Regions from separate parts of the Colwellia sp. M166 genome, predicted to be linked through region 1. Evidence: predicted binding sites of a transcription regulator. Region 1 holds the regulator's gene; each other region holds the start of a gene.
The links. Region 1 encodes FNR, which switches genes on or off when oxygen is low (the NO sensors DNR and NnrR bind a similar motif). Its sites were predicted from a motif close to TTGATCTAGATCAA; they were not measured.
Positions count from the first base shown of each region.

Region 2: the regulator FNR is predicted to act here: its motif matches at 1,632-1,645, upstream of FGD67_RS08330 (adenosylcobalamin-dependent ribonucleoside-diphosphate reductase).
Region 3: the regulator FNR is predicted to act here: its motif matches at 1,435-1,448, upstream of tehB (tellurite resistance methyltransferase TehB).

Region 1 is NZ_CP040755.1:4,275,323-4,277,597, forward strand. It holds gene uspE (universal stress protein UspE) at 1-379, opposite strand, end outside; gene fnr (fumarate/nitrate reduction transcriptional regulator Fnr) at 553-1,272, opposite strand; gene FGD67_RS19325 (sulfite exporter TauE/SafE family protein) at 1,326-1,988, opposite strand; gene ccoS (cbb3-type cytochrome oxidase assembly protein CcoS) at 1,993-2,244, opposite strand; gene FGD67_RS19335 (heavy metal translocating P-type ATPase) at 2,241-2,275, opposite strand, start outside.
Region 2 is NZ_CP040755.1:1,836,808-1,839,082, reverse strand. It holds gene FGD67_RS08330 (adenosylcobalamin-dependent ribonucleoside-diphosphate reductase) at 1-1,489, opposite strand, end outside; gene FGD67_RS08325 (methyl-accepting chemotaxis protein) at 1,990-2,275, opposite strand, start outside.
Region 3 is NZ_CP040755.1:652,975-655,249, forward strand. It holds gene FGD67_RS03015 (sulfite exporter TauE/SafE family protein) at 1-729, shown strand; gene tehB (tellurite resistance methyltransferase TehB) at 779-1,345, opposite strand; tRNA gene FGD67_RS03025 (tRNA-Ser) at 1,792-1,882, opposite strand; gene FGD67_RS03030 (DNA-3-methyladenine glycosylase I) at 2,045-2,275, shown strand, end outside.

The sequences.
Region 1 (2,275 bases):
AAATAACCGACTTAAGTTTGTCGTGTTGGTGTGTACCTTTAATAACTATGTCATAGCCATGTTTTAAAACTTGGTTAATGATTTGCTCAAATGGGCGGTTATGCCAAATAACTTGACAGTCAATACTGATTTCGCCGGTATTGAGTTCTGAAAGAATGGATTGTAACCATTGTGTTCTGTCATTTATTACCGATTGACGCATGGCTTCACGCTCATCGCTTGATAGCATGGTAGTCATTTCATAAGAAAAATCATATATGGTCAAAAATGCGGTAATGCTAGCGCCGGTTTTACGTGCAAGTTCGATGGCACGTTTTAACGCTTTTTGATCTTCAGTTGTTGGATCAACAACCGCGAGTATTTTTTGATACTTTTCCATAGTTAATTCCTTTATCAATTACCTACTGTACTTATAACAATAGTCTACTTTGTAACAATAATAGTTGTTTTAAATCAAATTATTATCGTGTCAAATATAAATGGTATTTCACGCTAAGCATAGCGTGAAATACCTGAATAAGGAAGTTTATGATGTTAGGTGAGAAAATTAAATTAGAGTGCTGCGCACTCGTTTAATTTATTAATATCTAGAATAATAATTAACTTACCATCGACTTGAATTAAGCCATTCTTATGGAAGCGATTAAGCAGACGGCTAATCGTTTCAACGGTTAAACCAATATAATTGCCAATATCACTGCGAGTCATTGATAAACGAAACTCAGAAGCTGATAAGCCACGAGCATGATAACGACTGCTTAATGCACTGATAAATGTTGCTAAGCGTTGCTCAGCATTCTTCCGATTCAGTAAGGTTAACATTTCTTGATCTTCACGAATTTCTGTACTCATCATACGCAAAATTTGTTTCTTTAATTTTGGCATCGTATTAGACAGAGCGTCGAGGGTGTTATAAGGAATTTCACAAACCATAGAGGTTTCTAAAGCCTTAGCAAAACTTGGATGCTCTGATTCTGCGATCGCATCAAAGCCAAGTAAGTCGCCAGCTAAATGAAAGCCAGTAATTTGCTCTTCACCTTGTTCGTTGACGGTATAGGTTTTAAATGTACCTGAACGAATAGCATAAAGGGCGTGCATAGGCTGACCATCATTGAAGATTTGCTCACCTTTATGAATAGGTCGTTTACGGTCGATGATATTGTCGAGCGTATCGAGCTCTTTATCATTAAGAGAAAATGGCAAGCATAGTTCGCTGATACTGCAATTTTGACAGTGAATATGTTGCTGACCTGTGCATGATTTTTGACTCATAATAACCTATAGCTTTTTTTGGCTTTTTAATGACTAGGATCATATTAGATGTATTATAAATATGCAATAAGTATAGTGTAAAAGCCATAAAAAATAACTGAAATGGCGGCTAACTTCCTGAATAATGCATTACTCAGCAATGACTTAATGCTGATTGTGCCTAATGATACTGAAAGTAAAGCAGGTAAAGTGCCAAGTCCAAAGAAAAACATGATCAGAGCGCCATTAATTGCATCGGCACTAGCCAAAGCCCAAGTTAGAGTTGAATACACTAGCCCGCAGGGTAGCCAGCCCCATAATGCGCCTAAAGCGAAAGCGCTGTTAATATTTTTAATCGGAATGAATTTTTTTGTTTTTGGTGAGATATGACGCCAAAGGTTTTTGCCTAAATGCTCAACATGACTTAACCACATTAACCATTGTCCTAGATATAAACCTAATAGGATAAGGAAAATACCCGCAATGGTTTTCAGTAATGAAACAGGCAAACCAATTTCTTTTGTTGCCATTGAGCTGGTGAAGGCGACTAGAGCACCAATCACACTATAAGAAGCAATACGGCCAAAATTATAGGCAAAGATAATAACGTATTTTTTCTGTTGAGAGGCATCTGATATCGCGGTGGTTAGCATAGTACTGATACCACCACACATCACCACACAATGCCCTGAGCCCAGCAAGCCAATAATAAAAGCAGAAAAAAAATCAAGGCTCATAAAACTACTTTTTAACCTGATTACTTATTACTATTTTGTCTTTCTGCACTTTATTTTCATTAGGTACGCAATTTGTTGCTGTTGAGCTTTTGTTATTATCCTTAGCGGCTTTATCATTGTCATCATCAAATAAAATACTCATGCCTTGCTTTTCCAAGTCATCAAATTGCTCGGTTTTGACGGCCCAAAAAAATAGGTAAATACCGATAATGGTAAGTAAAATTGCAATGGGAATTAGAACATAAATCACACTCATTTTTTTAACAACCTTAAAGAGTTACTCACTA
Region 2 (2,275 bases), 2.4 Mb from region 1:
CGGTAATACGATCGCCAACTTTAATACCATCTTTTATCATTTCGGGACGTTTATTCAGCATAGCTTGGTCAACGGTAAAGCTTTGTTTGAGGATCGGGGCAGGGCCTTTCTCTTTTGCAAGTTTAAGCGCTTCTTGCCAACCCGTAATGGCGAGAATTTTTGATACCTCTTCGGTAAATGCAACGGCTTCTGGGCTATTATAAGGTATTTTAAGTAAGGTTAAAGCTGAGCCTAACCCGAGATAACCCATGCCATGTCGGCGTTTGCTTTCAATCTCTAGTCGTTGCTCAGCCAGTGGCAAACCATTTATTTCTACAACATTATCTAGCATACGAGTAAATATGCGGATGACTTTTTTAAATTTCTGCCAATTAAATTCTGCCTTATTAGAAAATGCTTGCTCGACAAACTTCACTAAATTGATTGAACCAAGCAAACATGCTCCATGTGGTGGTAATATTTGTTCACCGCAAGGATTACTCGCACGCAGTTGTTCACAAAACCAGTTGTTATTCATCTCATTGGCATGGTCAATTAGGATAAAGCCGGGCTCAGCATAATCAAAAGTATTACTCATGATCATATCCCACAGACGTTGTGCTGGAATATGTTGATAAATTCGACAGGCAATTTGCCCTTGTTCGTTTAGAATGTAATCGTGCTGTTTAATAAAGTCGGCATGATAGTGATTTTCTTTAAAAAGCACGGTTGAGCTATCATTGAGCTCTATATTATCTGCGAGGACTTCTTTATAAGTTAATGGAAAGTTTAATGGCCAATCGCTATTATTTTTTACCGCACTGATAAAATCATCACTGATCAATAAAGATAAGTTAAATTGGCGTAAACGGCCATCTTCGCGTTTGGCGAGAATAAAGTCTTTGACATCAGGGTGAGAGATATCAAATACACCCATTTGAGCACCGCGCCTGCCGCCAGCTGAGCTTACGGTGAAACACATTTTGTCGTATATATCCATAAACGACAAAGGACCGGATGTTGTTGCACCAGCACCTGCGACATAAGCGCCACTAGGTCTTAAAGTCGAGAATTCATACCCGATACCACAACCGGCTTTTAGCGTTAAACCCGCCTGATGTACTTGTTGTAAAATACCAGTCATTGAATCTTCGATGGTGCCCGATACCGTACAATTGATGGTAGATGTTGCGGGTTTAAATTTTGCTGCACCGGCATTAGAAATAATACGACCTGCTGGGTAAGCGCCAGATTGCATAGCCCAAAGAAATTTTTCTTGCCATTGTGTTTGATCTTTAACTTCGATATCAGCTAAAGCTTTGGCAATGCGTATGAATGTTTCATTTACGCAGGCTTCTTGGTTGTTACCGTGTTTATCTTTTAGTCGATACTTTTTATCCCATATATCGAGTGAAGCCGCTTGTAGTTCAGGTTGTTTGTCAGCTTTATCTTGTGATGAATTTGCTTTAGCTGCAATTTTTTTATCGCTATCAGTTTTAGGTACAATCATGGCTAATAATTTTTATTATCGAGTTACTTGGTTTATTTATGATAAATAAAATTATGTTACGCACAAGTTAGAAATACATATATGTGCATCTTGATCAATGTTTAGCACAATATGTAGTGTTTTTGTATTTTATAACTTGTAAGTGATCTTGATCAAATACAGTGACTAAAATTGCTTCTTGATAGGTGGGAGACGTAAAGTAAAGTTACTTAAGTCGGTATTTAAATGTCTTTTAAATGATTTTTGATAGTGATTTTATAAGTGCTTTATATTGCGCTAATGAATTTTAATCTGGTTATTATATCGGTGTGAAATATGAACAGGAGTCAACAACGGTTGCTCAATGTACGGTAAATTAATCTCGTAAAAGATGACATTGAACGCGACAGCTTGTGCATTTAAAGTTTTAATGCTTACCCGTAATCACCTCAACTTGCGGCTCGCAAGTTGAGGTGATTAAACAATCTGCTTGCATAGCACAGCTTATTTGTGCATTTTTACTATTTACTTGGCGGAACAAAGGTGCTGGCAACATTAGTAATATTGTCAACGCTAGCTGATAGCATGAGCATTTCATCGGTAACAATATCGGTTTGCTGCCAAGTGCGCTCGATGGCTTGTTGCACGTCGATAACATATTCATTGATAGTAACTGAGGTAACGCTTTGTTGTTCAGTTGCTGTTGCTATTTGATTCGCAACATCAGCAACTTTTTGCACACGGTCAACAACATCAGCAATTTTTTGATTGGAGCCTTCAGCTATTTCAACGCATAACTGTGCTTCC
Region 3 (2,275 bases), 1.2 Mb from region 1:
ATGGAAATATCAGCAATAATACTTATCGCTAGTGTAGTGTTACTTATTGGTATTTCCAAATCAGCTTTTGCGGGTGCACTTGGCATATTTGCCGTACCGATTTTAATGTTTAAATTCAGCGCTATTGAAGCAATAACCTTGATGCTACCCTTGCTGATTATCGCAGATATGATGAGCGTAAAAATTTTTTGGAAAAAGTGGGACAAAGCGCTATTGGCCAAGTTAATACCCGGCGCCATTATCGGTATTGTCTGCGCTAATTTACTGATGGACTTTGTTAACGCAGATCATCTACGTTTTTTTATCGCCTTTATTTGTATTGCCTTTGCGGTTAAAAATATGGGCTTTAAAAAACGGCAACTCAGCTTGGTTAATAATCGCTTCGGCGCGTATGTTATGTCTGCAACGTCAGGCATAACCAGTACATTAGTTCACGCCGGCGGCCCGCCCTTAATCATCTACTTTACCGCTATAGGTTTAGCGCAAACGAAATTTGTTGCAACCGCAGCCGCCTTTTTTGCCATCATGAACATTGTTAAATTAATCGCTGTTGTTTCTTTAGGGCTACTATCACTTGATACGATATTAACCGCACTGGCTTTTTTTCCTTTAGCGTTCCTAGGTAATTGGCTAGGGGTTAAAATTAATCAACATTTAGATAAACAACTGTTTTTAAAAGTAATGAATTATCTACTTTTAATTCTAGGTATTTGGCTTTTGTCTCAGTAAATATGTGGCCATAGCACGGTTATATTTGTAGATACTGGCAATTAGTTTTTTAGTCAGGTTTTCGCGCTAACATAGTCGCAAACTGTAATTTTGCCCCATTATGCATAGTACCAACATCTTCATTGTACTTAATAAATTCCCAACCATCATAAGCTTCACGTAATTGCCCCGTTTTTAGGGTAAATGGAAAGCGTACTGGGCATGGGTGCTCTTCAGTGCTCATGGCGCATACAATTAAGTTATAGCCTCCAGACAGCGTTCGCTTTTGGATATCAGCTATAACGTCATCAACACGAGATGGGTCGATAAACATTAACGTTACGGTACAGGAAATAAAACCATAGTCTTCACTAAGGCTTGCATTATTAATATCGTACACCTGCGGCTTAATATTATTCATATTTTGTTCAAGACTAATACTTTGCAGCATATCAATAGCCCCTGCATTGGTGTCTATCGCGGTAACATTAAACCCGAGTTGGCTGAGATACAGAGCATTACGACCATTTGAACAGCCCATATCTAAGGCATGGCATGGTTTAACAATTTTGCATGCTTCGACAACTTCGCTATGCACAGGAGTTAAGCCGTAGCGGCTATTTAGATCTTCTATCATGGTAACAACTTAGTTTTGAAATAAAGGCCGTTATCTTACTACTGATGTAACTCGACTGAATATCAATAGTCATATTTTCTAGATTTCACTTGACCTTAATCAACAACATTCACTGTTGAGATCGGATATTTTGCATTCCCATTAATAATATTTTTTATATTCAGTAAGCAAAAAGCCTGTCAATCTTTTGATTAACGGGCTTCTATTTAATGTGGCGGTGAGATAGAGCTTTGAACTCTACTCGAAGGTTTAGCGCTACAAACCTCTTTCTAAAATAAACGCTCAGATAGCAAAAAGCCCGTCACTTTCGTAACGGGCTTTTCTTAATGTGGCAGTGAGATAGAGATTTGAACTCTACTCGAAGGTTTAGCGCTACAAACCTCTTTCTAAAATAAACGCTCAGATAGCAAAAAGCCCGTCACTTTCGTAACGGGCTTTTCTGAATGTGGCGGTGAGATAGAGATTTGAACTCTAGAAGGGCTACAAACCCTTGCCGGTTTTCAAGACCGGTGCTTTCGACCACTCAGCCATCTCACCTGAAGTTAAAAAGCATTGCTGCTTCAGAACGAGGCGAATATTAAAGACTCGATATTGTCTTGTAAAGCATTTATTCTATAAAAAAGTTTGTTTGCTAAAAAAATCAACAATTTGCCATTTATTTAAACAAATACTGTCAGTTTTTACATTTAAGGAAAGTTTGTGAGTGAAAAAAAACCTTGCCGTTGCCCATGGCTTGATACATCAAAGCCAGATTATGTTGCTTATCATGATGAAGAATGGGGCGTACCCGTACTAGATGATAATAAAATGTTTGAATACCTTGTGCTTGAATCTGCGCAAGCAGGATTAAGCTGGTACACAATTTTAAAAAGACGTGATGGCTACAGAAAAGCCTTTGCCAATTTTGATGTCGATAAAGTTGCAAAATTC